Regions from separate parts of the Stenotrophomonas oleivorans genome, predicted to be linked through region 2. Evidence: riboswitches for the same ligand, from Rfam matches in the RefSeq annotation. Region 2 holds a riboswitch; the other holds the start of a gene.
What was found. Region 2 has a riboswitch for glycine ahead of gcvP (aminomethyl-transferring glycine dehydrogenase). Riboswitches for the same ligand answer to the same signal wherever they lie in the genome.
Positions count from the first base shown of each region.

Region 1: another riboswitch for glycine. It lies ahead of MG068_RS18680 (trimeric intracellular cation channel family protein); the one in region 2 lies ahead of gcvP (aminomethyl-transferring glycine dehydrogenase).

Region 1 is NZ_CP031167.1:4,037,815-4,053,733, forward strand. Features, by position in the region: gene MG068_RS18640 (primosomal protein N') at 1-234, shown strand, start outside; gene MG068_RS18645 (glutathione S-transferase family protein) at 429-1,049, opposite strand; gene MG068_RS18650 (NYN domain-containing protein) at 1,195-1,974, opposite strand; gene MG068_RS18655 (NAD(P)/FAD-dependent oxidoreductase) at 2,098-3,378, shown strand; gene MG068_RS18660 (hypothetical protein) at 3,470-3,925, opposite strand; gene MG068_RS18665 (nuclear transport factor 2 family protein) at 3,929-4,360, opposite strand; gene MG068_RS18670 (hypothetical protein) at 4,429-4,821, opposite strand; gene MG068_RS18675 (GIY-YIG nuclease family protein) at 4,916-5,182, opposite strand; glycine riboswitch at 5,223-5,312, shown strand; glycine riboswitch at 5,326-5,429, shown strand; gene MG068_RS18680 (trimeric intracellular cation channel family protein) at 5,514-6,131, shown strand; gene MG068_RS18685 (MdtA/MuxA family multidrug efflux RND transporter periplasmic adaptor subunit) at 6,417-7,583, shown strand; gene MG068_RS18690 (multidrug efflux RND transporter permease subunit) at 7,580-10,657, shown strand; gene MG068_RS18695 (efflux RND transporter permease subunit) at 10,654-13,713, shown strand; gene MG068_RS18700 (DUF5076 domain-containing protein) at 13,757-14,068, opposite strand; gene MG068_RS18710 (3-deoxy-7-phosphoheptulonate synthase) at 14,521-15,594, opposite strand; gene MG068_RS18715 (hypothetical protein) at 15,890-15,919, opposite strand, start outside.
Region 2 is NZ_CP031167.1:3,318,581-3,334,499, reverse strand. Features, by position in the region: gene MG068_RS15590 (adenylosuccinate synthase) at 1-924, shown strand, start outside; gene MG068_RS15585 (hypothetical protein) at 1,042-1,710, shown strand; gene MG068_RS15580 (M23 family metallopeptidase) at 1,646-2,320, opposite strand; gene MG068_RS15575 (L,D-transpeptidase family protein) at 2,325-3,287, opposite strand; gene MG068_RS15570 (methyl-accepting chemotaxis protein) at 3,523-5,646, shown strand; gene MG068_RS15565 (hypothetical protein) at 5,710-6,507, opposite strand; gene MG068_RS15560 (hypothetical protein) at 6,585-6,989, opposite strand; gene MG068_RS15555 (AraC family transcriptional regulator) at 7,097-7,819, shown strand; gene MG068_RS15550 (amino acid permease) at 7,902-9,269, shown strand; gene MG068_RS15545 (VOC family protein) at 9,373-9,783, shown strand; gene gcvP (aminomethyl-transferring glycine dehydrogenase) at 9,876-12,743, opposite strand; glycine riboswitch at 12,806-12,908, opposite strand; gene MG068_RS15535 (multidrug effflux MFS transporter) at 13,208-14,434, shown strand; gene MG068_RS15530 (siderophore-interacting protein) at 14,576-15,472, shown strand; gene MG068_RS15525 (hypothetical protein) at 15,556-15,919, shown strand, end outside.

The DNA.
Region 1 (15,919 bases), 720 kb from region 2:
CTGCTGGCGGCGCGGCAACTGCTGGGGGAACAGAATGTGGTCGAGGCCTACGGGCCGATGCCGGCGCCGATGCCGCGGCGTGCCGGCTACCAGCGCACGCAGCTGCTGCTGTCCGCGCTGCAGCGGCCACCGCTGCATGGCGTGCTGGCCCAGCTGGTGCCGCAGCTGTATGCGCTGCCGGAGGCACGCAAGGTGCGCTGGTCGCTGGATGTGGATCCGACGGATCTGTATTGAGGGCGCTGCCCAATGCTGCGTAGAGTCGAGCTTGCTCGACTGCCGTGCGCCAGACACAGTCGAGCAAGCTCGACTCTACCGTCGGTCCGTATGGACCCGACGGAACTGTATTGAGGCAGACGAACGCTAGCGCCGGGCCATGCCCGGCGGTCCTCCGCATACCACGCTCGCCGGGCATGGCCCGGCGCTACCCCTCAGGTCAGCGGCGACATCACGCCGCGCTGGTAGGCCGGGCGTTCGCGCAGGCGGGCGTACCAGTCGGCCAGGTGCGGCAGTTCCGGGCGCTGGATGGGCAGTTCGAACCAGGCATAGATCAGCGAGCCCAGCGGGATGTCACCCATCGCGAACGTCTCGCCCGACAGCCACGGCTGTCTGGCCAACGTGGCATCGGCCATCGCCAGGTAGTCACCGGCACGCACGATGGCGGCATTGATGCGCGCTTCGTCGCGGTCAGCTGGGGCGGTGCGCATGATGCCCCAGATCAGGTCGGTGTACAGCGGCGCCATGCGCGAGGTGCTCCAGTCCATCCACTTCTCGGCCTGGGCGCGTTCCATCGGGTCTTCGGCGTACAGCGTGCCCAGCGCGTAGCGCGCACTCAGATAGCGCACGATGGTATTCGATTCCCACAGCGGCAGGCCATGGTCTTCGATCACCGGCACCAGGCTGTTGGGATTCATCGCCAGGTACTCCGGCGTCTGCGTGCCGCCGTGGCTGCCACCGACTTCGATGGACTCATACGGCAGGCCGATTTCCTCGGCGCACCACAGCACCTTGCGGACGTTGCTGGAATTGCGGCGGCCCCAGATCTTCAACATGCGGGTTTTTTCCTTGCTGGCAATGCGAGCGGCAACGATACGCCTGATCGGAGTGGGTGTGTGGGTGGCGGATGCGGGATCTGGCATCTGGGGCTTGCCGGCCAGCGGCCGGCACTACCGGTTCCTTTCCGGCCAGCGGCCGGCACTACCGGTTTTTCTTCGGCAGCGCGCGCACGTAGGAGGACTTGCCGTCCTTCTTCAGCTCGAACAGGCCGATCGCTGCCAGCAGGTCACTGAGCTTGCCGTAACCGTAGTTGCGCGGATCGAACGAGGCCTGGTTGCCGATCTGGCTGCCGACCGGGCCAAGGTGCGACCAGCCATCCTCGCCCTCGGCCGAGGACACCGCACGGCGCAGCATCTTCACCAGCCGCGTATCGCTGCGCATTTCCGCGCCGCTCTTGCGTGGACGCGCATCGTCGTTGGCCACTGGCTCGTTCGGTGCCTGTTCGTTCGATGACTGTTCGGTATCCTGCACGCTGGCATGGGTCTGGCCCAGCGCTTCCAGATAGGTGAACTTCGAACACGCATTGACGAACGGTTCCGGCGTTTTCTTCTCGCCGAAGCCATAGACCTTCACGCCATCGGTCAGCAGGCGCATCACCATCGGGGTGAAGTCGGCATCGCTGGACACGATGGCGAAGCCATCCAGATTGCGCGCGTACAGCAGGTCCATGGCATCGATCACCATCGCCATGTCCGACGCGTTCTTGCCTTTGCTGTAGGCGAACTGCTGGATCGGGCGGATCGCATATTCGTGCAGCACGGCCTCCCAACCCTTCAACCGCGGGCTCTTCCAGTTGCCATAGGCGCGGCGCACGTTGGCCACGCCGTAGCGGGCGACTTCGGCCAGGACCTCGTCGATCTTCGAGGCCGGCGCGTTGTCGGCGTCGATCAACAGGGCGATGCGCTTTTCCGGTTCGCTCATGGACTCCTCGCGGGCGGTTGCCTGAACCCGAGTATCGCCGATCCACGCGGGCGCTGACGTGACAGGGCGCCATCGTGCGAAGATGCCAGGCGCTTCCCCCAATGCCCCCACTGGAGTGAGTCGATGAGTCGCGAGCGCGTTCCCCACCTGGTTGTTGTCGGCGGCGGTTTTGCCGGTCTCTGGGCCACCCGTGCCCTGGCCCGCGAGCGCATACGCATCACCCTGGTCGACCGCCGCAACCACCATCTGTTCCAGCCACTGCTGTACCAGGTGGCCACCGCCGGCCTGTCCGCGCCGGACATCGCCGCGCCGCTGCGCCACATCCTCGGCCACCAGCGCAATGTGGAAGTCCGCCTGGGCGAAGTGGTGACCATCGACAAGCAGGCCCGGCAGATCCGCATGGCCGATGGCAGCACGCTGGACTACGACAGCCTGCTGCTGGCTACCGGCGCCACCCACGCCTACTTCGGCAACGACCAATGGGCCGATGATGCGCCCGGGCTGAAGACGCTGGACGATGCCATCGCACTGCGCCGCAAGCTGCTGCTGGCGTTCGAGCGCGCCGAGGCCGAGCCGGACCCGGCGAAGAAAGCGGCGTGGTTGAGCTTTGCCGTGGTCGGCGGCGGCCCCACCGGTGTTGAACTGGCCGGTACCTTGGCCGAAATCGCGCGGCATACGCTGCGCAACGAGTTCCGCCATATCGATCCGGCCAGCGCCAAGGTGCGGCTGGTCGAAGCCGGCCCGCGCGTGTTGTCTTCGTTCCCGGAAGTGCTTTCGCTGAAGGCAAGGCGGCAACTGGAAAAACTGGGTGTGGAGGTGCTGACCGGTACCCCGGTGAGCGACATCGACAGCCAGGGTTTCAAGCTCGGCGATCAGTTCGTACCGGCCCGCACCGTGGTGTGGGCCGCCGGCGTGGCCGCTTCACCGCTGGCGCGCACGCTGGAGGTGCCACTGGACCGCGCTGGACGCGTGCAGGTGCAACCCGACCTCACCCTGCCTGGGCACCCCGAGCTGTTCGTGGCCGGTGACCTGGCCGCACTGAACCAGGCCAATGGCAAGCCGGTGCCCGGCGTCGCGCCCGCCGCCAAGCAGATGGGCAAGTACGTGGCCGAGGTGATCCGCGCGCGTCTGCATGGCAAGGCCGCACCGGGGCCGTTCAAGTACGCCGACTTCGGCAACCTCGCCACCATCGGCCGCATGGCCGCGATCGTGCACCTGGGCCGGCTGCAACTCTCGGGCGTCCTCGCCTGGTGGTTCTGGCTGGCCGCACACGTGTTCTTCCTGATCGGCTTCCGCAACCGCATCGTGGTGCTGCTGAACTGGGCCGTGGCGTACTGGAGCTACCAGCGCAGCGCGCGCATCATCTTCGGTGATGATCAGGAAGACCGGCGACCCCGACGGTAGTGCCGGCCGCTGGCCGGCTGCTGCGCGGTCGGATCCCTTTCCGCAGGAAAGGGCTCTGACCCCGTCAACACCATCCACGCATGGCGTGGATCTACCGGTTCATCGGGCCACCTGGCACCCGCCGTTTCGACCAGGTGCGGCAGAAATCCTCCTTCCTCGCGGTGTCGGCAATCTGTGCGGCACTCCAATGCCGGGTGATCCAGATCGTCAATGCGGTGCTGCTCAGATGCCAGCGCGGCATGCAGTGCCGAGGCTGCCGCCACAGGTGGCGTCGGGCAATCCAGTAAGCCTCCCGCTCCACTTCAGGCACCTTCTTCTGCATCACGTCCTTGTCGAAGAACTGCGCGGCGAAGCGCCAGGGGTTCATCGGCTGGTATCCCGCCCGTGGTTCACTACTGCACGCAGCCACACCACTGGGCACGCGGTCCGCCGGCTTCGGCCGGCCTTCCACCAGCGCCAGTCCGAGCAGGTACAACAGGCCAGGCAGCAGTGCGATGCCGGCGACCACCACGATGACTGACAGCCACGCTTTCCCCGCCGCACCCATCGCTCACTGCGCCTTTGGTTTCGCGTACCACAGTGCGTTGACGATGACCCAGCGCTGGTCGAAGCGGCCCATGTGGAAGTAGTCGACGAACCACGGGGTTTCCAGCCGCACCGAGGCGGCGTTGCCGGTCACGTCCAGCACCGTGCAGCGGCGGTCCCATTGATCCTTCGGGGTCTTCAGCGCGCCCTGCTTCGTCAACGCGACCAGCTCTTCCTTCGACATGCGGCGCAGGCCCAGGCGTTCGTCGGGTGTATCGCCGAGCACCGCGCGCTTGGCCAGGTCCGGGTGCAGGGAGCGGGCGACGCGCTGCGGGTCGGCCTCCAGCTGGCCGTCGACGTAATCGTGGCAGGTGGCTTCGATGGCCGCGATGGTGGCCGGGTCGGCGGCAGGGCTCGTTGCTGCGGAAAGAGCGAACAGCAGGGCAATCGTGGACATCCGGGTCTCCAGCTCTGGGCGCGGGGCGATCATGGCATGGGCAAGCCGCATCCACGCATGGCGTGGATCTACTGCATCAGGCCCATTTCGTCGACGCTCAGCTGCATGTACAGGAACGCGGCCGCTTCGTCGGTCATCGGCTGGCCCTGCGGGAAACTGTCGAGCCAGGCGGAGATGCGCGCATGCCGATGCTTCAGCGCATCAGCTATCGCGCGCTTTTCCGCGTCGGTGGCATGTTCCTGCATCTCATCGCGCAGCAGGTCATCGCCGATGCCCCATTTTTCGGCCAGCGGGATCAGGTCGACCAGATCGGGCGGCACCTGGTCGCGGCGCAGGTGGATGGGCTCGGGCGTGTCCGGGCCGCGCTGTGCGGCCAGTTCGGCGGCGCTGCCGATCTGCCCGTGCTGCAGCGGTGGCGGAGTCTGGGCGCAGGCCGACAGGGTGATACAGAACGTCAACATCAGCATCCAGCAGGATTTCATCGGACCGCTTCCTGTGTCGATGGATGTGGCGATGATGGCATGGCCCAGCACACCATCCACGCATGGCGTGGATCTACAGGACCGGCGCCTGCAGCCAGGCCAGCTTGCGTTCGCGCGGCTGCTGCTTGAGCTGCCACTCGGCCCGCGAGGCGGCGGCCCGGTCCGGGTACTCGCGCACGGCCAGCACGCGCAGTGGCGGCCGTGCCCGGGTGTAGCGCGCGCCCTTGCCGGCCTGGTGGGCGGCGAAACGCGCCTCCACATCGGTGCTGATGCCGGCGTAGTAGCTGCCATCGCGGCATTCGAGCAGGTACAGGAACCACGGGCGGAGGGACGGGGCCATGCCCGGATTATGCCGTGCTGCACTGCAGCGGATATACTGGCGCCCGAATGCAGGAGAGAGGCGCCGCGCTGGCGCCCGCCGAAGGCGCAGGCTCCCATGATCGCTCAGGCCGGTGGGCTGGAATCCCACCAACCATGCATTCGACTCGCCGAGCTGGAGAGAGGTCACCGGGCACGCCCGGGACGATCCGCCGAAGGGGCACGCGGCCAACGCCGCTGAACTCTCAGGCAAAAGGACAGCGGGAGCGGCACCGGTCATCGTCATCCCGTCATTGCGCAGGCAGTGGCGGTAGTCGCGCATGGCCGGCCCCACCGCGCCCGGAGCCTGTCCCATGCTGCTGTCCATCATCTACCTGATCGCCATTTCCGCCGAAGCCATGACCGGCGCGCTGTCCGCCGGCCGTCGCCGCATGGACCTGTTCGGGGTGGTCATGATCGCCTGCGTCACCGCCCTCGGGGGCGGTTCGCTGCGCGACATCCTGCTCGGCCACTACCCGCTGGGCTGGGTGAAGCATCCCGAGTACCTGGGCTTCACCGTGTGCGCGGCGCTGATCGCCACCTGGGTGGCGCGCTGGATGCACCACTTCCGCCGCACCTTCCTGGTGCTCGATGGCCTGGGCCTGATCGCCTTCACCCTGATCGGCTGCTCGATCGCGCGCGAGGCCGGCCATGCCATGCCGATCGTGCTGATCGCCGGCATGCTGACCGGCGCGTTCGGCGGCGTGCTGCGCGACATTCTCTGCAACGAGGTGCCGCTGATCTTCCAGAAGGAGCTGTACGCGATCATCGCGCTGCTGACCGGCGCGGCCTACCTGTTGCTGCTGCACTGGGGCGTGGCCGACGCCACCGCGATCCTGTGCTGCCTCGGCGGCGGCTTCGCGCTGCGCCTGCTGGCGATCCACTACCGCTGGGAAATGCCGAAGTTCGTCTATCACGACGAAGTGCATTGATTGTTTGACGATAGTGCCGGCCGCTGGCCGGCAACACGGCACGCGCCCGCAGATTCCGGCAGGTTGCCGGCCAGCGGCCGGCACTACCGAATGCGTTGCATGACCATGGTCATGCGGCATTGGCCGGGGTGATTGGCTACCATTGTCACCCCGTCGCTGCCGCGACGGCATCCAGCCACGCCGCGCCCGCGGCCCCGCCAGACAACTCCCTCCCCGCTGCCCGTGGTGCCGTGAACGCGCCGACGGGCCCGCATGTCCCTGCGCGCGCAGGGCGCAGGATGCCCCATGTCTGTCGCCGAAAATTCCCGCTTCCGTCGTGCCCGCCTGTTGTGGGCGGTGCTGGCCATCGCCCTCGTCGCCGTTCTGGCGTGGTGGCTGTGGCCCCGGAATGGCGCCGGCAGCAGCGACGATGCGCCGGGCAAGACGGTGCCGGTACGCGTGGCACGCGCCAGCGCCGAGCCGCTGGTGCTGCGCCTGAAGGCGGTCGGTACGGTCACCCCGCTGCACAGCGTGGTGGTACGCAGCCGCGTGGATGGCGAACTGCTACGGCTGCATTTCCAGGAAGGCCAGCAGGTGAAGGCCGGCGATCTGCTGGCGCAGATCGACCCGCGCCCGTATGAAGTGAAGCTGGCACAGGCGCAGGGTACCCAGCAGCAGAATCTGGCCGAGCTGGAAAACGCCGAGCGCCAGCTGCAGCGCTACCGCGAACTGCAGAAGCAGAACTACGTGTCCGGGCAGGAACTGAGCGACCAGCAGAGCAAGGTGCGCCAGCTGCAGGGCCGCCGCCTCAGCGATCAGGCGTCTGTTGATGAAGCGCGCCTGCAGCTGCAGTACACCCGCATCACCGCGCCGGTCAGTGGCCGCGTCGGGCTGCGCCGGTTGGACGTGGGCAACCTGGTGCGCGCCAGCGATGCCGAAGGCCTGGTGACGCTGGCGCAGACCGCGCCGATCAGCGTGCTGTTCACCGTGCCCGAACCCGAGCTGCCTGCGCTGCTCGATGCCGTGCAGGCGCAACCGGCACTGGCGGTGGAAACCTGGGACCGCGAAGAACGCCGGCAGCTGGCCCGCGGCTCGCTGTCCAGCGTCGACAACCGCATCGATACCACCACCGGCACGTTGAAACTGCGTGCGCACTTCGACAACCACGATCTGGCGCTGTTCCCCAACCAGTTCGTCAACGTCCGCCTGCAGCTGGGCGAGCAGCCCGCGCTGCTGATTCCCGATGCCGCCGTGCAGTTCGGCAGCCAGGGCAACTACGTGCATATCGTCGACAAGGACAGCAAGGCACAACGCCGCACCGTGGTGCTCGGTCCAGCCGATGATGGACGCGTGGCCGTGCGCTCCGGGCTGGCCGCAGGGGACAAGGTGGTGATCGAAGGCATCGACGGGCTGGAAGATGGCACGGCGGTGGAGATCATCACCGAGGAGGCCGCGACCAAGGCCGGCGCATGAACCTCTCGCGCCCGTTCATCCTGCGCCCGGTCGCAACGACTCTCCTGATGGTGGCGCTGCTGCTGTCCGGCGTGCTGGCCTATCGCCTGCTGCCGGTGGCGGCGCTGCCGCAGGTCGATTACCCGATCATCCAGATCACCACGCTGTATCCGGGGGCCAGCCCCGAACTGACCACACGCACCATCACCGCACCGCTGGAGCGCCAGCTCGGCCAGATTCCCGGCCTGAAACAACTGTCGTCGACCAGTTCCGGTGGCGCCTCGGTCATTACCCTGCAGTTCGGGCTGGAGGTGTCGCTGGGTGTGGCCGAGCAGGACGTGCAGGCCGCCATCAACGCGGCGGGCAGCTTCCTGCCCGGGGACCTGCCTGTGCCGCCGGTGTACCGCAAGGTCAACCCGGCCGACACCCCCATCCTGACCTTGGCGGTGACCTCGCAAGGCCTGTCGCTGCCGCAGGTGCACGATCTGGTGGATACGCGCATCGCCCAGCGCCTGGCGCAGTTGCCCGGCGTCGGCCTGGTCAGCCTGGCCGGTGGCCAGCGCCCGGCGGTGCGCATCCAGGTCAATCCAGCGGCGCTGGCCGCCAACAACCTGGGCATGGACCACATCCGCACCGCCATCGCCGCCGCCAACGTCAACCTGCCCAAGGGCAGTTTCGATGGCCCGATCCGCGCGGTGATGCTCGATGCCAACGATCAGATGCGCAGCGTGGATGAGTACCGTGCCCTGGTACTGGCCTGGCGCGACGGCGCGCCGCTGCGGCTGGGCGATGTAGCCACCATTACCGATGGCGCCGAGAACCGGCAGCTGGCCGCCTGGAGCGGCACCACCCCGGCAGTGCTGGTGAACATCCAGCGTCAGCCCGGCGCCAACGTGATCGCCGTGGTCGAGCAGGTGCGTACGCTGCTGCCGCAGCTGCAGGCCACGCTGCCCGCCGGTGTGCAGATGAATGTAATGAGCGACCGTACCGAATCGATCCGCGCGTCGGTGCGCGGCGTGCAGAAGGAACTGGTACTGGCCATCGGCCTGGTGGTGCTGGTCACCTGGGTGTTCCTGCGCAATCTGCCGGCCACGCTCATTCCCAGCGTCGCGGTGCCGCTGTCGCTCATCGGCACCTTCGCGGTGATGCTGCTGGCCTGCTATTCGCTCAACAACCTCACGCTGATGGCGCTGACCATCGCCACCGGCTTCGTGGTGGACGATGCCATCGTGATGCTGGAGAACATCGCCCGCCATCTGGAGGAAGGCGAAAGCCCCCGCGATGCAGCGCTGAAAGGCGCAGCCGAGATCGGCTTCACCCTGGTGTCGCTGACTGTTTCGCTGATCGCGGTGCTGATCCCGCTGCTGTTCATGGCCGACCTGGTGGGTGCACTGTTCCATGAGTTCGCAGTGACACTGGCTGTAGCCATCGGCATTTCGCTGGTGGTCTCGCTGACGCTGACGCCGATGCTGTGCGCGCGGTTCCTGAAGCCGCACGCGAAGACTGCACATGCGCCCGATGTCTTCGACCGCGTCATCGGCCTCTACGACCGCCAGCTGCGCTGGGTGCTGCAGCGCCAGCCGCTGATGTTGCTGGCCACCGTTGCCACCCTCGCACTGACCGTGGCGCTGTACTTCGCCGTGCCCAAGGGTTTCTTCCCGGTGCAGGATGCCGGCCTGGTGCAGGGCATCAGCGAAGCGCCGCAGGCGATCTCATTCCAGGCCATGCGCGAGCGCCAGCAGGCGCTGGCGGCGGCCATCGAAGCCGACGAGGCGGTGGCCAGCGTCTCGTCCTACATCGGCGTGGACGGCAACAATGCCACGCTCAATACCGGCCGCCTGCTGATCGAGTTGAAACCGCACGGCGACCGCGACGGCGCCGCCGTGGTGATGGCACGCCTGCAACAGCGCGTGTCGAGGATCCCCGGCATCACCCTGTACCTGCAGCCGGTGCAGGAGCTGGGCATCGAAGACCGCATCAGCCGCACCCAGTACCAGTTCACCCTGACCACGCCGGATCTTGAAACACTGGAACGCTGGACCCCGAAGCTGCTGCAGGCGCTACGCCAGCAACCGGCACTGCGCGATGTCGCCAGCGATCTGCAGATGCAGGGTCGGCAGGCACGCGTAGCGATCGACCGCGATGCGGCGGCGCGCCTGGGCGTAAGCGTGGAAGCAGTAGCCGATGCGCTGTACGACGCCTATGGGCAGCGCCAGATCTCGACCATCTTCACCCAGGCCAGCCAATACCGGGTGGTGCTGGAAGCCGATCCGGCGCGCCAGCCGGGACCGGAAGCCATCACCGGCCTGCGCGTGCGCAACAGCGCCGGGCAGACCGTACCGCTGGGTTCGGTAGCGCGGGTAGAGGTGGGTCCGTCCGCACTGCTGCGCAATCACGTGGGCCAGTTCCCGGCGGCCACGCTGTCGTTCAATCTTGCCCCGGGTGCTTCGCTGGGCGAAGCGGTGGATGCCGTGCACGCCGCGCGCGCACAGGTGAACCTGCCGCAGAGCATCGAACTTCGCCTGCAGGGTGCCGCAGCGGCCTTCAGCAGCTCGCTGTCGTCCACGCTGTGGCTGATCCTGGCGGCCGTGGTGGTGATGTACATCGTGCTGGGCGTGCTCTACGAGAGCTTCATCCATCCGATCACCATCCTCTCCACCCTGCCCTCGGCCACCGTGGGTGCATTGGCCGCACTGTGGCTGAGCGGACGCAGCCTGGACCTGATCGCGGTGATCGGCATCGTGCTGCTGATCGGGCTGGTGAAGAAGAACGCGATCATGATGATCGACTTCGCGCTGGACGCGCAGCGCACACGCGGCATGTCACCGCGCGAGGCGATTCATCAGGCCGCGCTGCTGCGCTTCCGGCCGATCCTGATGACCACGCTGGCTGCACTGTTCGGCGCGGTGCCGCTGATGCTGGCCAGCGGTTCCGGCGCCGAACTGCGGCAGCCACTGGGCTGGGTGATGGTGGGCGGACTGCTGGTCAGCCAGGTGCTGACCCTGTTCACCACGCCGGTGATCTACCTGGCCTTCGACCGCCTGCAGCGTGGCCGTGCAGCGTCCCCGGTGGCGGTTGACGAGGCGCGCGCGTGAACCCCATCGCGCGCCTGGCGCAGGCCTGCGTGCAGCGCCCGGTAGCGACGATCCTGCTGGCGGTGGCGCTGGTGCTGGCCGGCCTGCTGGCATTGCGCCTGTTGCCGGTGGCGCCACTGCCGCAGGTCGACTACCCGGCCATCGAAGTCAGCGCCAGCCTGCCCGGCGCCTCGCCCGAGTCGATGGCAGCCACCGTCGCCACGCCGCTGGAGCGCGCATTGGGCAGCCTGCCCGGCATCTCACGCATCGACTCGGCCAGCACCCAGGGCCAGACCCAGATCGAACTGAAGTTCGTACTCGGCCGCGACATCGATGAGGCAGCGCGTGAAGTGCAGGCCGCCATCAATCTTGCACGCGGGCAGTTGCCCAGTGGCATGCCCGGCATGCCGCAGTACCGCAAGGTCAATCCCTCACAGGCACCGATCCTGGCGCTGGCACTGACCTCGGACACGCGTTCGCCAGGCCAGCTGTATGACCTGGCCTCCACCGTGCTGGCGCAGAAGCTGTCGCAGGTGCCGGGCGTGGGCGAAGTGCAGGTGGGCGGCAGCGCCTTGCCCGCCGTGCGTGTATCGCTGGACCCGAATGCGCTGAACCATGCAGGCCTGGCACTGGAGGACGTGGCCCAGGCCATCGGCCGCGCCAACGCCATGCGCCCGCTGGGTGCCGTGGGCGATGACCGCCAGCAGTGGCAGCTGGAAGCGCCGCTGCAGCTGCGCCAGGCCGCGCAGTACCGCGAACTGGCATTGAAGGTCAGCGACGACCGCACGCTGCGGCTGGGCGATGTCGCCGCCGTTGCCGATGGCGTGGAAGACCGTTACGCCAGCGGCTTCCACAACGAACGCCCCGCCGTGCTGCTGATCGTCAGCCGCCAACCCGGCGCCAACATCATCGCCACCGTTGATGCCATCCAGGCGCAGCTGCCGCAACTGCATGCGCTGTTGCCCTCCGGCGTGGACATGCGGCTGGTGATGGACCGCTCGCCGGTGATCCGCGCCACCCTGCACGAAGCAGAGCTCACGCTGGTGCTGGCGATCGTGCTGGTGGTGCTGGTGGTGCTCGGCTTCCTCGGCCACTGGCGTGCAGCGCTGGTGCCCAGCGTGGCGATTCCGGTGGTGCTGTTCGGCACGCTGGCGCTGATCGCGCTGATGGGCTTCTCACTCAATACGCTTTCATTGATGGCGCTGATCGTCGCCGCCGTGCTGGTGGTGGACGATGCCATCGTGGTGCTGGAGAACATCGCCCGCCATCGCGAACTGGGCGCCGACCGCTGGCAGGCGGCAGTACGGGGTGCATCGGAAGTCGGTGCCACGCTGCTGTCGATGAACGTTGCACTGGCCGTGGTGTTCGTCTCCATCCTGTTCCTGGACGACTTCGTCGAACGCCTGTTCCGCGAATTCTCGTTGACCCTGGTGGCGGCCATGACGGTCTCCGTGCTGGTCGCGCTGAGCCTGGTGCCGATGCTGTGTGCACGATTGTTCGTGGATGCCGCGCAGCAACCCTCGCGCTGGCAGCGGGGCAGCAATGCGCTGTTCGAGCGCCTGCGCAGCGCCTACCTGCGCACGCTTCAGGCCAGCCTGCACCGGCTGCGCTGGCCATTGCTGGCGTTCGTGGCCGTGATCGCCCTCAACGCCTGGTTGTTCCAACAGGTGCCCAAGGGCATCGTGCCCAAGCAGGACACCGCGCAGCTGCGTGGCTTCGCGCGCGGCGATGACGGCCTGTCCTTCCAGGCCATGCAACCGAAGATCGATGCGTACAGGAAGCTGTTGCTGTCCGATCCGGCCATCGAGGACATCATCGGCTACATCGGTGGCAGCAACGGGGTCAACAACGCCTTCATCATGATCAAGATGAAGCCGCTGGCCGAGCGCAAGGTGTCCAGCCAGCAGGTGATCGACCGCCTGCGCGCGCGGCTGCCCAAGCTGCCCGGCGGCAATCTCTATCTGTGGGTGGACCAGGACATCCGCCTGGAGGGCGCCGGCAGCAGCGGCAAGTACGAGTTCCAGCTGCTTTCAGCCGATACAGCGCCCCTGCGCGAATGGGCACCGAAGGTGGCTGCCGCCCTGCGTGGCCTGCCCGAACTGGTGGACGTGGAAGCACAGGGAGAAGCAGGCATGCGCCAGGTGATGCTGGACATCGACCGCGAAGCAGCCGCGCGCCACGGCGTCGACCTGCGCACCGTCGCCAACATGCTCAACAACTCCTTCAGCCAGCGCCAGGTCGCCACGCTGTACGACAGCCTCAACCAGTACCGCGTGGTGATGGAGCTGGACCCGAAGCACACCCAGGACCCGGGCACGCTGTCACGCCTGCAGGTGATCGATGGCAACGGCCAGCGCATTCCGCTGTCGAGCATCGCCAGCTGGCGCTATGGCATGGCACCGGACCGGGTGTACCACAGCGAGCAGTTCGCCTCGATCTGGATCGAGTTCGCGCTGGCACCGGGCGTAGGATTGGAACAGGCCACACAGGCGATCGATGGTGCGATGTCGAAACTGATGCTGCCGCGTTCGGTCCAGGGAAAACTGTCCGGTGAAGCCGGCGGGCTGGATCAGCTGCGCGCGCGCCAGCTATGGCTGGTGCTGGGCGCCACGCTGGCGGTCTACCTGGTGCTGGGCATCCTCTACGAGAGCTTCCTGCAGCCGCTGGTGATCCTGTCCACCCTGCCTTCGGCCGGTGTCGGTGCGCTGCTGGCGCTGTGGCTGTTCGGCAACGAACTGAACCTGATCGCCCTGCTCGGCCTGTTCCTGCTGGTGGGCGTGGTGATGAAGAACACCATCCTGCTGGTGGATTTCGCACTGGCCGGCGAGCGGCGCGGGCTGAGCGCGCAGGATTCAGTGATGGAAGCCGCACGGTTGCGCCTGCGGCCGATCCTGATGACCTCGCTGGCAGCGCTGCTGGGCACGCTGCCGCTGATGCTGGCCAACGGCGAAGGCTGGGAGCTGCGGCAACCGCTGGGCATTGCGATTGTCGGCGGCTTGCTGGTCAGCCAGTGGTTGACGCTGTACACGACCCCGGCGATGTATCTGGCCTTGGCGAGGATTCGGGCGAAGCCGTGAACGTGGGGCGGGGAATTCATCCACGCGTGGCGTGGATCTACCGTCAATGCCGCACGACGAACCCGCCGGACCGGCCGCTGGATGGCGCCTGCAGCTCCTCGTTGAAGGCTGCCTTGATGGCCTCGACCACCACGTCACGGTCCATGCCCTCACTGGTCACCAGCGCGTCGGCAACGTGCTGGGCAACATCGGCAAGAATTCGCCCCCAGGCACGTTCTTCGCGGATGTCGGGGCGATCCTCGTACAGCCCCACTTTCAATGATGCATGCAGCCCGCGCTCAGCGATCCACACGTGAATCATCTCGACCGAAGATTCGTCGCGTTGGGCAGCTTCAGGGATGATCAGTTCTTTCATGGCGGCAGCCGCAAGGAGAAGTGATCGCATTGTGGCCCACATCCATGCATGGCGTGGATCTACTGCGGACCTTGAGTAGAGTCGAGCTTGCTCGACTGCCGTTGGTGCACGTTTTTCCGCAGTCGAGCAAGCTCGACTCTACGTGTCCAAGGCGGATCATCGCACTGTGCGGACTGGACCACTTGGCGTGCCGGGTGCGACCCGACGGGCCCGCGACAAATGTGGCCTCCAGCGGGTCGTAGCCGTCATTGCCGGGGACGGCGAATCGTCCACGCATGGCGTGGATCTACTGCCACCCCGGCGATGTACCTGGCGCTGTCGCTCATGCGCAGCGCCAGGCGCATCGCCGGTGCAGATGGGCCGGTCTCCAACTCCGACCGGCCCTGATCGCGGCCGCACCCCCGCAGGCGCTGGCCGCCATCCACACACGTGCCGCACTCAGGCGGCTTCCATCAAGCTGCTTCGGATACCTTCACGTCGCGACGGGCGCGCACGGCCGCAGCCAGTCGCTCCAGCACCGTGACGGTGGTGTCCCAGTCGATGCAGCCATCGGTGATGCTCTGCCCATAGACCAGCGGCTGGCCTTCCACCAGTTCCTGGCGGCCGCCGACCAGATGGCTCTCGATCATCACGCCAACGATGCGCTGTTCGCCGTCTTCCAGCTGAACGGCGATGTCGTCGATCACCTTCGGCTGGTTCTCCGGGTTCTTCAGGCTGTTGGCATGGCTTGCGTCGATCATCAGGCGCGTCGGCAGCTTGGCCTTGGCCAGCACCTGGCAGGCCTCGGCGACACTGCCGGCGTCGTAGTTCGGCTGCTTGCCGCCGCGCAGGATCACATGGCAGTCCGGGTTGCCGGTGGTCGACACGATGGCGGTGCCACCCTGCTTGGTGACCGAGAGGAAGTGATGCGGGTTGGATGCCGCACCCACGGCATCGGCCGCAATCTTCACGTTGCCATCGGTGCCGTTCTTGAAGCCGACCGGGCACGACAGCCCCGAGGCCAGCTCGCGATGCACCTGGCTTTCGGTAGTGCGTGCGCCGATCGCACCCCATGCCACCAGGTCGGCGATGTACTGCGGCGAGATCACGTCGAGGAACTCGACACCGGCCGGCAGGCCCAGCTTGTTGATGTCGCGCAGCAGGCCGCGGGCGATGCGCAGGCCCTTGTCGATCTTGAAGCTGCCGTCCAGGTCCGGATCGTTGATCAGGCCCTTCCAGCCCACCGTGGTGCGCGGCTTCTCGAAGTACACGCGCATGACGATTTCCAGTTCGCCGGCCAGTGCGTCGCGCAGCGGCTTCAGGCGCTGGGCGTACTCGATGGCGGCCTTCGGGTCGTGGATCGAGCACGGGCCAACCACCACCGCCAGGCGGTCGTCACGGCCATGCAGGATCTGGTGCAGGGCCGCGCGCGAGGCGCTGACGGTGTCGGAGGCTTCATCGTCACAGGGCAGCATCGCCAGCAGCTGGGCAGGCGGTGTCAGCGGTTCGATGGTGCGGATACGCAGGTCGTCGGTGTGCGGGGGCATTGCGGGAGATCTCCGGAACGTTGGGGGTCCCCAGCGTGGCGGCATGAAAAAAGCCGCCAGGTTCGCTGGCGGCTTTCGGGAATGCGTCTGAAGCTTTCTTCAGGGTGAGCGCAGTCCTTCCTCCGCCAGTGGCTTCGGAAAGTAATACCAGTAAAAGCTGGTGGGGGCTGCGTTCATGGGATCTATTGATAGCACAGCTTTTGCGCAGTGCAAAATGTTTCATCCGCAACTGGGGGCGCGGTTCAGCGAGGTGCGCACCAGCCATGCCTACGCGGCGGCAGCCACGCGAAGTTGCTCATTTACCATGCACTTCCACATCCAGCAG
Region 2 (15,919 bases):
GGCAAGGCGATCGGCACCACCGGCCGTGGCATCGGCCCGGCCTACGAAGACAAGGTGGCGCGTCGCGGTATCCGCATCGCCGACCTGCATTACCCGAAGCAGCTGGAAGAACTGCTGCGCACCGCGCTGGATTACCACAACTTCGTGCTGACCAAGTATCTGAACACCGATGCGGTCGATTTCCAGAAGACCTTCGACGAAGCGCTGGCCTTCGGCGAATACGTGCAGCCGATGAAGTCCGACGTGGCCGGCATCCTGCACGACCTGCGCAAGCAGGGTAAGCGCGTGCTGTTCGAAGGCGCGCAGGGTGCGCTGCTGGACATCGACCACGGCACCTACCCGTACGTCACCAGCTCCAACACCACCGTGGGTGGTGCACTGGCCGGTTCCGGCGTCGGCGCCGATTCGATCGACTACGTGCTGGGCATCGCCAAGGCCTACGCCACCCGCGTCGGCGGCGGCCCGTTCCCGACCGAACTGGACGACGAAGTCGGCCAGGGCATCCGTGACCGCGGCGCCGAGTACGGTGCCTCGACCGGCCGTCCGCGTCGCTGCGGCTGGATGGACATCGTCGCGCTGAAGCGCGCAGTGGCCATCAACGGCATCAGCGGCCTGTGCATCACCAAGCTGGACGTGCTGGATGGCATGGAAAAGCTGAAGGTCTGCATCGCCTACGAATACAACGGCAAGCGCACCGAGTACGCGCCGCTGGACGCGCAGGGCTGGGAAGACTGCACCCCGGTGTACCTGGAGTTCCCGGGCTGGAGCGAGAACACCCACGGCATCACCAACTGGGACGACCTGCCGCCGGCTGCGCGCGCCTACCTGCGTTCGCTGGAAGAGCTGGCCGGCTGCCCGATCAGCATCGTCTCCACTGGCCCGGATCGCGACCACACCATGGTCCTGCAGGATCCGTTCGCCTGAGGTGGCGTCGGGCGCTGCCCGGCGTAGGTGACAGGAAGAGCCCCGCGAAAGCGGGGCTTTTTCGTTACTGTGTCGGCACGGCCGGCAGGGAGGTGACGTGATGACCCGGATGTCAGCGTGAAGGGCGTAACGGTGGTGCGGATCACCCTGTGGGTGCTGTGGAGCCTGTGGGCGCTTGCCTGCGCGGTGCTGGTGCTGGGCGCGATCGCCAACCACATGGCCTCACGCACGCAGGTGCTGCCTCTGGTGCTGAGCCCGGGTGCGACGGCCGAGGTCACGGTCTACCGCTTCATCGATGACCAACTGCGGCTGCGCCTGCGTTACGCGGATGACGGTACTGCCACGGCGATCGATCCTGAGGTGCGCCTGCGCGCGGAAACCCCGACAGATCAAACTGACTTCCGCGCCAAAACGCGTTCGGGCGTGCCGGGTTCCGGCATCACCCGCGCGCTGGAATCGGTTGAGCCTGCTGGATTTGCCGCCTCGTACTTCGGTTATGGCCGGGGGGATGCGCTGCCGCGCGGGCGCTCGTGGCTGCGGGTGACTGTTCTGGCGGTCGAGCCCGCGCTGGCGGGGCGCGCGGCCTCGGTGGAACTGCTGCCACCGATGGACGTACTGAAGCTGACCGACCTGGACTACGCGTGGCTGTGGCCGTTCTTCTTCTGGAAGGTGGCGGCGTTGTTCCTGCTGATTCCGGGCGCTGCGCTGGTGGTATTCACCATCACCTTGCGGCACTGGCAGCGTCAGGCGTCGAAGCCGCCTGTTTCAACAGCGGATACGGATTGATCGACTCTCCCTTCCACCACTGTTTTTCCGGACCCAGCAGGTGCACCTCAAAGTGCAGGTGCGGGGCCTCGGTGCTGGCGTTACCGGTGCTGCCCACGTAACCGATCACCTCTCCGCGCTTGATCACCTGCTTCTCCGCCAGGCCATCGGCGTAGCGCTGCAGATGCGCGTAGTAGTAGCACCAGCGCCCGCTGGGCTCGAACTGGTAAATCGTCAAGCCGCCGCGCTCGCTGTCGAACAGTTTTTCAACCGTTCCATCGGCCACCGCCAGCACCGGCGTACCGGCATCGGCCATGATGTCGATGGCATCGTGCACGCGTCCCTCGCTGCGGGCATCGGTGAAGGTATCGCGCAGCTGGGACGCCTGGATACCCTGCACCGGCAGCAGCAGACCGGATGGTGCATCCGCAGTCTGCGCGGCCGACGGCGCGGTGTTGGCGGGTGGGGCTGTTGCGGGTGTCGCTACAGATTCCTTCGCCGGCGCCGCTGCCAGTGCCGATTGCGCTTGCGGCAGCGGGGCGGGTACCGGATCACCCGCATCGCGGTGCAGCCACCAGCCTGCACCCAGCCCCAGCAGAACGCCCAGCACGATCAGTTGCGAAAGGCGCATCGGCTCACTCCTGCATCACCACGGGTACCGAGGTATCCACGGCATCGGCCACGCGCAGCGCATCCCAGTTGGTCATGCGCACGCAGCCATGCGATTCGGTCTTGCCCACATGGCCGGGTTCGGGCGTGCCATGCAGGCCGTAATGCGGCTTGGACAGATCGATCCAGACCCGCCCGACCGGATTGTTCGGACCCGGTGGCAGGGTGGCCTTCTTTTCGCCCTTGCGGGCATCCCAGAACAGTTTCGGGTTGTAGTGGAACGGCGGGTCGCGGTAAACGCCCAGGATCTTCCATTCGCCGATCGGTAACGGGTCGTGCTGGCTGCCCGACGACACCGGCACCTGTGCGATCACCTTGCCCTGCGCATCCAGCAGCTGCAGCGTGGAGTCGGATTTGTCGACCACGATCTTCGCCGCCTTCGGCAATGCGGCCAGTGCGATGTTGGGTACCTGGATGCGGCTGCCGGCCTTGGTCAGGTCCACGCCGGGATTGAGCGCCTTCATCAGCTCAGGGGAGGCATGGAAGCGCTCGCCGAGGGCTTCTTCCACACTGCCGTAGCCCAGCGATGTGAGCTTGGCCTGGGCGGCGGGCCCTTTCGGTGTGGCCTGGAACGGACCGGCAACATCCTCAGCAGTCAGCGTGTAGCTGGCCAGCGGCCCAACGGTATCGGCCTGCAGGGCCTTCCAGGTGGTGTCGTCCAGTTCGCCCGTTACGTCCAGCCCATGCGCTGCCTGGAAACCCGACACCGCGCGTCGCTGGTTGCTGCCCATTTCGCCATCGATCTGGCCAGGGGAGAAATTCGCGCGATCCAGCAGCACCTGGGCGTGCAGGGCGGAGTGGGGTGCGGTATCCGGTCCGGCCGTTTCGGCAATGGGTGCGGGCAAGTGGGGCGGCGGCGCCTGCGCGAAGGCTGGCGACGCCAGCAGCGAGAGAGCGAGCAGGGTGGATCGGGACACGGGCAAGGGCATTGGGATCTCCAGCAGGTCACGCCACCACCTTGCCCGCAGCAGCCGCCGAGCCACCGTGAAAGGGATCTGATGCCCGCATGAGCAGCCATGGGTATTGCAGCCGTGTCCAGCGCGCAGGTGCTGCTGCGCAGGGGGCTCACCAAGGTGAACGGTGGCCGACGCCGTCGACGGACGGCGATCAAGATTGCCTGCCGGGCCGCCGATAAGGGCGCATCCCCCCGTTTTGGATACCCCCATGAACTACTTGAGGAACGTCAGGGTTGCCTGGCGTCTTGGGCTGGGCTTTGGCCTGTTGCTGCTGCTGGTTGCCGCCGTGGTGGCCACCGGCGCCACCGCCAGTGTCGTGCAGAAGCGCGCGATGCAGCAGGTGGTCGATGTCAGCGTGGCCAAGGTGCGCCTGCTGTCGCAGATGCTCGATGCCAACAACCAGATGATGGTGGTGCGCCGCGAGATGCTGATCCGCCAGGGCGAAGACCGCGGCCACGACGAGCAGCGCATCGCCGATCTGGTGAAGCGCTACGAGGCCAGCTGGACCGCCTACCAGGCGCTGCCCAGCGACGCCGACGGCAAGGCCATTGCCGAAACCATCGCCGCCAAGCGTGCCATTGCGCGCCCGCTCAACAAGCAGACCAGCGAACTGATGGAGCAGGGCGACTACCCGGGCGCCGTGGCGCTGACCCTGGGGCCGGTGCAGGAAGCGGCCAATGGCTGGAACAAGGCGCTGTCCGATGGCGTGGACTTCGAAGAGAAGGAAAGCCGTGATGCCGCCGCCGAGGCGATTCGTCTGGGTGAGCGCAGTCTGCTGCAGCTGCTGGTGCTGGGCGGTGTCGCGCTGCTGGTGGGCATCGGTGCCTCGGTGATGATCGGCCGCAGCCTGACCGGCCCGCTGGCCCGCGCCGTGAACCTGGCCGAACGCCTGTCCAAGGGACAGTTGGACCAGGAGTTTCGTCTTGGTGGCCGCGATGAACTGACCCAGCTGGGCGAAGCGATGGCCAGTGTGCGGCAGAGTGTGCAGGCGGCGATCGGCGCACAGCTGCAGATGGCCGAACAGCATGAGGCCGGCGCGATCCGCTATCGCATGGACGTCACGGCGTTCCCCGGCGACTTCGGCCGCATGGTGCAGGCCACCAACAGCCTAGTCGAATCGCACGTGCAGGTGGAACTGCTGATGGCTGAAGTGATGCAGCGCTACGCCATCGGCGACCTCAGCCGTGACCTGCCGGATTACCCGGGCGAGAAGGGAACGCTAACCCGCACCCTGGCGGCAGTGAAGCAGAGCCTGATGGCGATCAACGCGCAGATCGATGAACTGGCCCGCGCCGCACGCGCCGGTGATTTCAGCATGCGTGGCGATGCCGCAGCGTTCCAGTACCAGTTCAAGGCGATGGTCGAGCACCTCAACGGCATGATGGCCAGTTCGCAGGCCAGCATCGCCGACGTCTCCGACGTCCTGCGTGCAATCTCGCACGGCGACCTGACCGCACGCATGGAGGGCGAGTACGACGGTGTGTTCGCGCGCATGCGCGACGACGCCAACACCACCACCGCACAGCTGACCGGCATCGTGCGGGGCATCCAGGTGGCCGCCGACAGCATCAACAACGCAGCGCAGGAACTGGCCGCCGGCAACAACGACCTGTCGCGCCGCACCGAGCAGCAGGCCGCCAACCTGGAAGAGGCCGCAGCATCGATGGAGGAGCTGACCTCCACCGTGCGCCAGAATGCCGAGCTGGCCCGTCAGGCCGACAGCGAAGCGCATGCCGCCGGTGCCGCAGTGCGCGAGACCGAGCAGGCAATGGCACAGATGGCATCGGTGATGGGCGAGATCGATCAGTCATCGGCACGCATCTCGGAGATCTCCACGGTGATCGACGGCATTGCGTTCCAGACCAACATCCTGGCGCTGAATGCTGCGGTGGAAGCGGCGCGTGCAGGTGAGCAGGGGCGTGGTTTTGCCGTGGTTGCCAGCGAAGTGCGCACGCTCGCGCAGCGTGCCGGTGTCGCCGCCAAGGAGATCAAGGAGCTGATCGAAGACGCCGCTGCGAAGGTGAAGAGCGGCCTGGCAGTGACCGTTGAATCGGAAGCCGCGATCGCCCGCGTGGCACAGGCAAGTTCGCGCACCACCCAGCTGATGAGCGACATCGCAGCGGCAAGCAAGGAACAGGCCGCCGGTATCGAGCAGGTCAACCAGGTGGTGGTGCAGATGGACCAGGTGACCCAGCAGAACGCTGCGCTGGTGGAAGAAGCCACCGCCGCCAGCCGCGCACTGGAAGAACAGGCGCATGCACTGACCACGTCGGTGTCGGTGTTCAAGGTGGAAGGCGACACAGCTTCGGTTGTGCCGCGTCGCGCAGCCTGAGCTGCTGCGCGGTAAGCGTTGTGGTGCCGGTCACACCATGGGCGTCCATGGTGTGACCGGATGTCAGTCCACGACTTTGCTGATATGTCCGTTCTCAATCTTCCAGATCACGTCCTTGGCCGTACTCACGAACAGTGGCGCGCGTGCCCAGAGACTCCAGTAAACGTGGACCTCGGTCGGCGTTGGATCGAGTAGGTGGGTCACCATCATGGCACCCTTCCGCGGTGGACGCTGCAGCGTGATGCAGGAGAGGGTGTAAGGCCGGCTGGAAGTGATCTTTTCATCCGCGATTTCCACGCGATGGCTTCCCCCCAGAGGCACCGCTGCAGGATCGAATGTGCCGGGAAGCAGGTAGACACTCCAGGCATTTGCCGTGCCGTCCACGTTCGGTAGCACGACCGTGTTGTAGTTCTTCGAGCACGCTTGAAACTTGCTGCTCAATGCCAGTGCACGCGCAGCTGCCGCGCCGGCCTCATAAGGCGATAGTGGCTCGGGTGGCGACAGGGTCTGTACAGGACCGGCAAGCGTTCCCTTGTCGTCGGTGACTACCCGATACAGCACGCTACTGTCACCTCCGAGGATACTGACGACATAGCGGTTGTCGCGTTGTTCGGTGACCCATCCAGCAACGCGGTCATCCTTGCGCATTCCCTTCGCTACGAGTGCGTCGGTTGCGCGTTCGGCGGCAAGATCATGTTCAAACAATGACCGGCCGAGAGATTCGATCCGCGCAATATCGGCGTCCGCAGTCGCGGTCGCAGCCTGACGGGATTCGTGGGGTGGGTCAGAGGCGGTGATCGCATGCGCAGCGGGTGCCATCGATAGCAGGGCTGCCAAAGCTGCGGAGCATTGGACATTCATGGATGATTCCCCTTTGCCGCGTCCAGCGGCTTGGAGAAGTATGGCTGATCTGCGGGCTGCAATCCCGATTGACGGGCTCAGCTGCTGGCGCGGGTACGTGCCGCTTTCTTCGCCGCCACCTTTCGCGCGGTCTTCCTCGCCGCACGGGTCTTCGCCGCTTTCTTCGCGGCAGCACTACGCGATGCAGGGGTGGTGGCCTTCTTCGCCACCGTCTTCTTTGTTGCCTTCTTCGTGGCCGTCTTGCGGGCCGGCGCCTTCTTCGTAGCAGTCTTCTTGGCAGCCACCTTCCTGGTGGTGACCTTCTTCGCCACCTCGCGCCCACTGCCACTGCGCTTGCCGCCGCCGTCCTGCTTGTTCACAGTGGCCCAGGCGATGCGCTCTGCGGTGCTTTCGCTGGCACCGCGCTCGCGCTCGCTCTCTTCGATGTGCTCGGCCTGGCGCTTCTGCTTTTCGGTATAGGCGGACTTGTCACCGCGGGGCATGGCCTGTTCTCCGGTGGGGGCTGGCCCCCACGGTGGGCCTAGCGGCGTTAAGCGCAAGTCCCGCAAGGGTGATCGCACCGGCAAGGGGCCTCGGCTATGCTTGTGGCATGCGAGTCGAGCCCGCCGACATCGAAGCCCTGTTCGACGCCATCCCGGATGTGCTGTTCTTCATCAAGGACCTTCAGGGGCGTTACACCCACGTCAACCAGACCATGCTGCGGCGGCTGGGTCTGCGCGCGCGCAAGGACGTGATCGGACGTACCGCGGCCGAGATCTACCCGACCGGCCTCAGTGCGGACTACGTCGACCAGGACGCCCGCGTGCTGTCCGGTGAGGTGATCGAGAACCTGATGGAGCTCCACCTGTTCGCCAACCGTGAACCGGGCTGGTGCCTGACCTGCAAGCGCCCGCTGGTGGTCGATGGGGCCATCGAGGGCCTGATCGGCATATCCCGCGACCTCGGCCAGAAGGACAGCCTGGGCACCCAATACGAGCAGCTGCGGCTGGCCCTGGCCCACCTCAATGCGCACTACGCCGAGAACGTGCGCATGCAGACCCTGCTGGACATCACCGGCTTCTCGCTGTCGAAGCTGGAGCGCAGCTTCCGCAAGGTGTTCCAGATGACCCCGCAGCAGGTGCTGACCCGGCTGCGGATCCAGATGGCCATGCACCTGCTGCACGGTGACGACAGCATCGCCTGCATCGGCCAGGCCTGCGGTTTCAGCGACCAGAGCGCCTTTACCCGCAAGTTCAAGGCTGAAACCGGTTTCTCGCCGCGCGCCTACCGGGCCCGTATTGGTGGCAACGTCGGCGAGCCGGCGCTGGCCTGAGCCGCCTGCTGCGCTGTGCCTATCCCCGTGGGCACGGGACAGGGTAAGGTGTCGCCCCTGTAGCCCGCCGCCAGCCCCGCCGATGCCCAACTCGATTCCGACCGCTTCGCCGTCCCGCCTCGGACATTCGCTCAAGCCCCGCCAGCTGATCATGATGGGTCTGGGCAGCGCCATCGGCGCCGGCCTGTTCCTCGGCTCGGGCGTGGGTGTACAGGCGGCCGGCCCGGCGGTTCTGGTGTCGTATCTGGTCGCTGGTGCGCTGGTGGTCATCGTGATGAACGCACTGGGCGAGATGGCGGCGGCCAAGCCGACCAGTGGCGCGTTCTCGGTCTACGCCGCTGATGCCATGGGAGCTACCGCCGGCGCCACCGTGGGCTGGCTGTGGTGGGTGCAGCTGGTGATCGTGATCGCCGCCGAAGCCGTCGGCGCGGCCGGGCTTCTTGCCACGGTCTGGCCGGCGATACCGGTACCGATGGCGGCGCTGGCCTTCATGCTGTTCTTCACCGCGATCAATCTGCTCGGGGTGAAGAACTTCGGCGAGTTCGAATTCTGGTTCGCCATCCTCAAGGTGGCGGCGATCCTGGCCTTCATCGCCATCGGTGTGGCGCTGCTGATGGGCTGGCTGCCGCAGGTGACCTCGCCGGGCTTGAGCAACTTCACCGAGCATGGCGGCTTCGCGCCGAAGGGGCTGGCCGGCATCGGCGCGGCGCTGCTGGTTGTCGTTTTTGCCTTTGGCGGCACCGAGATCGTAGCCGTCGCTGCGGCCGAAACCGAAGATCCCGAGCGCAGCATTGCCCGTGCCATCCGCACCGTGGCCTGGCGCATCCTGGTGTTCTACATCGGCTCGCTGAGCGTGATCATCGCCGTGGTGCCGTGGACCAGCGAGGCGCTGAAGTCGCCGTTCGCTGCGGTGCTGGATATTGCCCGCATCCCGGGCGCGGGTACGGCCATCACCCTGATCGCCGTGATCGCGCTGCTGTCGGCGCTCAATGCCAACCTCTACGGCGCCTCGCGCATGATGTATTCGCTGGCGCAGCGCCGCGAAGCGCCGGCCGTGTTGGGCTGGACCGATCCGCGCCAGGTGCCGGTGATCGCCGTGCTGGCCAGCGTGCTGTTCGGTTTCGCCGCCACGGTGATGGAGCTGCTGTTCCCGGACCGGGTGCTGCCGGTGCTGCTGAACATCGTCGGTTCCACCTGCCTGCTGGTGTGGACGCTGTCGCTGGTGTCGCAGCTGGTGCTGCGTCGCCGCGCGGATCGCCTGGGTACCCGCCTGCCGTTCCGCATGGCCGGCTTCCCGTGGCTGACCTGCTGCGCGCTGGCGATCCTGGCACTGATCTTCGGCCTGCTGCTGAGCGAGTCGCACACCCGCCTGCAGTTCCTGTCGATGGTGGCACTGACTGCCACGATCGCCGCCAGCAGCGCCATCGCCCGGCGCATGCGCGAGGCGTGACTGAAGATGCCGGCCAGCGGCCGGCACTACCACGGGGGCTGCACATCCGCCGTGCCATCCTGATCGTGTGGGCCGTCCGCGGCCCGTCGACCAGGAGTACCGCATGCTGCGCAGCCGCCCCTTCCTGATGTTCACCGGCCAGGCCGAAGCGGCCCTGGCTCTGTATGCCGAGGCCTTCGCCGATTTCCGCCTGCTGGCAATGCAGCGCCATCCGGACGGCGCCGGTGCCGGCGTGCCCGGGCAGGTCCGCCAGGCCATCTTCCTGCTCGGTGGAACCCACTACCTGTGCTTCGACAGCCTGGACGTGCACGATTTCACCTTCTCACCGTCGATCTCGCTGTTCGTGGAGTGCTCCGGCGCCGAGCAGTTCGAGCGTGCCGCACGCGTGCTGGGTGAGGGCGGCCATTGGTTGATGCCGGTGGGTGACTACGATTTCAGCAACCGCTACGGCTGGGTGCAGGACCGCTTCGGTGTCTCGTGGCAGTTGAGCCTGGGGCAGATGCCGGATCCGTGATCGGATGTTTGTGGGTGTGGACCTTGGTCCACACGCGCTTATGAAAACGGCCCGCTTGCGCGGGCCGTTCTGTTTACCGATGCAGCGAGGAATCACGCCTCGACTTCATCATCCTTGTAGGCATCGACCGGGATGCAGGCGCACATCACGTTCTTGTCGCCGTACACGTTGTCGACGCGCGCCACCGGCGGCCAGTACTTCTGCAGCTTCAGGCTCGGCAGCGGGAACGCAGCCAGTTCGCGCGGGTAGGCGTGGGTCCACTCGCTGGCGGTCACCGCGGTCGCGGTATGCGGCGCGTTCTTCAGCGGGTTGTCCTCGCGGTCCAGGCGGCCGTCTTCGATCGCGGTGATTTCCTCGCGGATCTGGATCATCGCGTCGATGAAGCGGTCCAGCTCGTGCAGCGATTCGCTCTCGGTCGGCTCGACCATCAGCGTGCCCGCCACCGGGAAGCTCAGGGTCGGGGCGTGGAAGCCGAAGTCGATCAGGCGCTTGGCCACGTCCTCGGCGCCGATGCCGCTGGTCTTCTCCAGCGGGCGCACGTCCAGGATGCACTCGTGTGCCACCAGGCCGTTGCGGCCGGTGTACAGGGTCTTGAAGTGCGGGGCCAGGCGCTTGGCGATGTAGTTGGCGTTGAGCTGCGCGACCTGGGTGGCCTTGCGCAGGCCGTCGCGGCCCATCATCGCGATGTACATCCAGCTGATCGGCAGGATCGAGGCGCTGCCGAAGCTGGCCGCGCTGACCATGCCGACCGGGCCGTTGTCACCCAGCTTGCCCGGCAGGAACGGGGCCAGGTGCTCCTTGACCGCGCACGGGCCGACGCCCGGGCCGCCACCACCGTGCGGGATGCAGAAGGTCTTGTGCAGGTTCAGGTGCGAAACATCCGAACCCCACTTGCCCGGCTTGGCCACGCCGACCAGGGCGTTCATGTTGGCACCGTCGGTGTACACCTGGCCGCCGTGCTTGTGGATGATCTCGCAGATCTCCACCACCTCCTCCTCGAACACGCCGTGCGTGGACGGGTAGGTCATCATGATCGCGGCCAGGCGGTCGCTGTACTTCTCGGCGTTGAGGCGGATGTCCTCGACGTCGACGTTGCCGTTGGCATCGGTCTTGGTCACCACCACCTTCATGCCGCACATCTGTGCCGAGGCCGGGTTGGTGCCGTGCGCCGAGTCCGGAATCAGGCAGATATCGCGATGTTCCTCACCGCGCGAGCGGTGGTAGGCGCGGATCGCCAGCAGGCCGGCGTACTCGCCCTGCGCGCCGGAGTTCGGCTGCAGGCTGACCGCGTCGTAGCCGGTGCATTCCACCAGCATCGCTTCCAGCGTGTCGATCAGTTCCTTGTAGCCCAGCGCCTGGTCGGCCGGCACCAGCGGGTGGATCTGCGAGAACTCCGGCCAGGTCACCGGGATCATCTCGGCGGTGGCGTTGAGCTTCATGGTGCACGAGCCCAGCGGGATCATCGTGCGGTCCATTGCCAGGTCCTTGTCGGCCAGCGAACGCAGGTAGCGCAGCAGCTCGTGCTCGCTGTGGTGGGTGTTGAACACCGGGTGGGTCAGGAACGCGGACTGGCGCAGCAGGCCGGCCGGCAGCGCATCGGCAGTGCTGGCATCCAGTGCGTCGACGTCCAGCGAGGCACCGAACACGGCAGCCACGGCGACGATGTCGGCGCGGGTAGTGGTCTCGTCCAGGCTGATGCCGACCGAGTCGCTGTCGATCGCGCGCAGGTTGTAGCCGGCGGCGCGGGCCTTGGCGTGGATCTCATCGGCGTGCACGCCGGTGACATGCAGGGTGTCGAAGAAGTCGCCACCGACCTGCACGCCTGCATTGCGCAGCGCTGCGGCCAGGATCGAGGCCAGGCGATGGGTCCGGCGGGCAATGCGGGTCAGGCCTTCCGGGCCGTGGTAGACGGCGTACATCGAGGCCATCACCGCCAGCAGCACCTGTGCAGTACAGATGTTGGAGGTGGCCTTCTCGCGGCGGATGTGCTGCTCGCGGGTCTGCAGGGTCAGGCGGTAGGCCGGGTTGCCCTGCGCGTCGATCGAGACGCCGATCAGGCGGCCCGGCATCGAGCGCTTGTAGGCGTCACGGCACGCCATGAAGGCGGCGTGCGGGCCACCGAAGCCGAACGGCACGCCGAAACGCTGGCTGTTGCCGACCACGATGTCCGCGCCCCATTCGCCCGGGGCGGCCAGCAGGGTCAGGGCCAGCAGGTCGGTGGCCACGGCCACCAGGCCGCCGCGTGCGTGCACGGCATCGACCAGCGCCTTGTAGTCGCCGACCTGGCCGAAGGTGTCCGGGTACTGCAGCAGCAGGCCGAAGGCTTCCGCTTCCAGCGCTTCGGCCGGGGTGCCCACGCGCAGCACGATGCCCATCGGTTCGGCACGCGTGCGCAGCAGTTCCAGCGTCTGCGGGTGCACGGCGTCGTGCACGAAGAAGGTGTCCGACTTCGACTTGGCCGAACGCTTGGCCAGGGTCATCGCTTCGGCGGCGGCAGTGGCTTCGTCCAGCAGCGAGGCGTTGGCGATTTCCATGCCGGTGAGGTCGGCGCACAGGGTCTGGAAGTTGATCAGCGCTTCCATGCGGCCCTGCGAGATTTCCGCCTGGTACGGGGTGTAGGCGGTGTACCAGGCCGGGTTTTCCAGGATGTTGCGCAGGATCACGTTCGGCGTGTGGGTACCGTAGTAGCCCTGGCCGATGAAGCTGCGCAGCACGGTGTTCTTGTCGGCGATCGCACGGATCTTCGCCAGTGCCTGCACTTCGGTCATCGACTCCGGCAGCGCCAGCGGCACCGGCGACTTGATCTTGGCCGGTACGATGGCATCGGTCATGCCATCCAGCGACGCGTGGCCGACGACATCGAGCATCTGCGCGATCTCGGCGTCGTTGGGGCCGATGTGGCGCTCGACGAACGCATTGTGGTGCTCGAGCTCACGCAGGGAAGGGGTGTTCTGGGACATGGCGAAGGATCCGTCAGGAAAGGGCACACGCACGGGCACAAGCCGCCGGTCGGCGGTCTGCGGGGCGCCCCTCTGTCCTTTTGCCTGAGAGTTTAAAAGCGCGGCGGACCGCAGCTTCGTGCCCCTTCGGCGCCGGATCGAACCGGTCTCTCCAGAGTTCTGTTACGGGTGGTATCGGGCCTGAGCGATTACGGGCGTTGCGCCTTCGGCAGCGGTGTTCCGCTTCTCCCACCGTGTTGCCCGCTGATTATAGCCCGTTGCGAGCCCGCCGGCCGCCTCCAGGCATGGCCGCCGCGCCTGAATGGCCGATGGCCCGGCCGTGCGTTTTGTGCACAGCTGCATGGCATCGGTCGCAATCCCCACCTATGATGGGCGGATACCCGAATTCATCTGGCGCCGTCCCTGCAGAAGGGGACCGGCGCCCGCCGTGCGTGCCGCGCATGGCCCTGCCGGACGCCTTCCCCATGACCGCCGCTGTTGCTCCCTCCACCCGCCGCATGGCCCTGCTGCTCGCCGGTCTGGCCATGTTCGGTCCGTTCTCGATCGACACCATCTTCCCGGCGTTCCCGCAGCTGGCCCAGCGCTTGGCGGTGGACGAAGTGGCGGTGCAACAGACCATCAGCGTGTACCTGCTGTTCTACGGCCTGATGAGCCTGGCGCACGGCCCGCTGTCCGATGCCTGGGGCCGCAAGCGGGTGATCCTCGGCGGCCTGGTGGTGTTCGTCGGCGCCTCGGTCGGCTGTGCGCTGTCCACTGACCTGACCACGCTGCTGGGCTTCCGCGCACTGCAGGGCCTGTCGGCAGGTGTCGGCATGATCGTCGGCCGAGCGGTGATCCGCGATCTCTACCATGGCCACGACGCGCAGCGCCTGATGAGCCAGGTGTCGATGCTGTTCGGCATCGCCCCGGCCATCGCACCGATCATCGGTGGCTGGATCCTGCTCAGTGGCGCCGGCTGGCCGCTGATCTTCTGGTTCCTGGTGGTGTTCGGGCTGGTCCTGCTGGCGGCCACTGCGCGCTACCTGCCGGAGACCCATCCGGTTGAAGCGCGCGTGCCGTTGTCGCCGCGCACGTTGATGCGTGATTACCTGCGCATCGGCTTCAACCCGCGCTTCCTGCGCCTGGCGCTGGCCGGCAGCATCGGCTTCGGTGGCATCTTCCTGTACATCTCCTCGGCGCCGGTGTTCGTGATGCAGCACCTGCATCTGGGCGAGGGCGGCTTCGCCTGGCTGTTCATCCCCACCATCGGCGGCATGACCACCGGCTCGTACCTGTCTGGGCGCATGGCCGGGCACACCACGCCTACCCGCCAGGTCGCCATCGGTTTCGGCCTGTGCGCGCTGTCGGTGCTGTTGAACGTCGGCTACGTGGCGCTGGCCCCGCAGTTCGTGCTGCCGTGGGCGGTGCTGCCGATCTTCCTGGGCGGCATGGGCATGGCGCTGATCTTCCCGATCCTGGCGCTGGCGGTGCTGGACATGTACCCGCACCAGCGCGGCCTGGCCTCGTCGCTGCAGGCCTTCGTGCAGCTGATGATCAGCACCGTGGTGGCCGGCGTGGTATCGCCGCTGCTGAGCGCCAGCCCGCTGCACCTGGCCTTGGGCCAGGCTGCGTTCTTCGGTGCTGGTTTCGTGTTCTGGTACTGGGAACACCAGCGTGAACGTGCGGCGCAGGCAGTCTGCACGGGTCACTGAGCAGCGTGCAGGGGTAGGGCAGGCCGCGACGCCGGCAGCGCTTGCGACGGGAAACCACCGGACTAGGCTGGGCACTCCAGCCAGCCGGTGCACGGGTGCACGACAGCCAGCCAATCCGATGTCGTTGCATGAGGTTCCCCCATGGCTGCGCAGCAGACCTACCGCCTGTTCGAGGTGGCGCTGAAGGAGCGCCGCGTTCTCTCCCCTTCCCTGGACCGCATGGTGTTCACCGGTGCCGACGTGGCGCGGATGAAAACCGAAGGCCCGGATCAGCGCATCAAGGTGTTCTTCCCCTTGCCCGGCCAGGAGGTGCCGCAGGTCCCCAGCGGTGACGACTGGTACCCACGCTATCGGGCGCTGCCGGACGATCAGCGCCCGCCGATGCGCACCTACACCATCCGCCAGCTGCGTGCGGAGCAGGGCGAGGTCGATGTCGATTTCGTCATCCACGGGGTGACCGGACCCGCTTCGCGCTGGGCCATGCATGCACGGCCGGGCGATCGCGTGGTGCTGCTGGCCCCCGACGCCGACTGTGCCGAGAGCAGCGAAGGCTGGGAGTGGAAGCCACCGGCCGGTGTCGGCCAGGTACTGCTGGTGGCCGATGAAACGGCGTTACCTGCGGTGGCGGGCATCCTCGAAGAGCTGGCGGCCATGCCTGATCCGCCGCGCACGCTGGCGTTGCTGGAAGTGGCCCAGGCCGGCGATGCGGTGCCGTTGAAAGCGCCGGGCACCGCCGAGCTGGTGTGGTTGCCGCGTGGGCAGGCCGCCTATGGCCAGCCGCTGCTGCAGGCGGTCCAGGAACGGCTGTCAGCGACCTCGAGCGTGCCTGCTGGCGATGCGCTGGAGGAGATCGACGTCGATACGCAGATCCTCTGGGAGCAGGCCGACACCTGCGTGGCCGGGCCGCTGTACGCCTGGGTGGCGGGCGAGGCGGGGGCGGTGATGGCGATCCGCCGCCATCTGGTGCGTGACTGCGGGCTGGACCGTCGCGCGATCACCTTCATGGGCTACTGGCGGCACGGCAAGGTGCTGGACTGACCATGCTGGATCGAGCACGCGTGAAGCAGCGCTGCGGGCGGGGTGCGCTATCCTTGCGCCCCCCTTCGCAGCGGTACCGCACCATGTCCACCAGCTCCAAGACCCGCCGCGACCAGCGCCGTCGCCAGGAAAAGCAGGCCGCCAACAAGGCCGCCGCGCAGGCATCGCCGGTGGAACCGCATGCCGAGCTGCGCGATGCGCAGCGCACCCTGCTGGCCGGTGTCGTGCGCCGTGACGGCGAATGGGTGCTGGGCATGGACGGCCGCATCGCTGGCCACAGCGAGAGCGCTGCGCAGGTGCTGGCGCTGATCATGCAGGCCGGTGAACTGCACGAGCGCAACGGCACGCCGGTGCGCCTGATGTACTCCGATGCGCTGCGCGATGCCGCGCAGGCCGAAGCGAAGGAGAAGGGCCAGACCTTCGAGGAATTCAAGGCCGAGCTGGCTG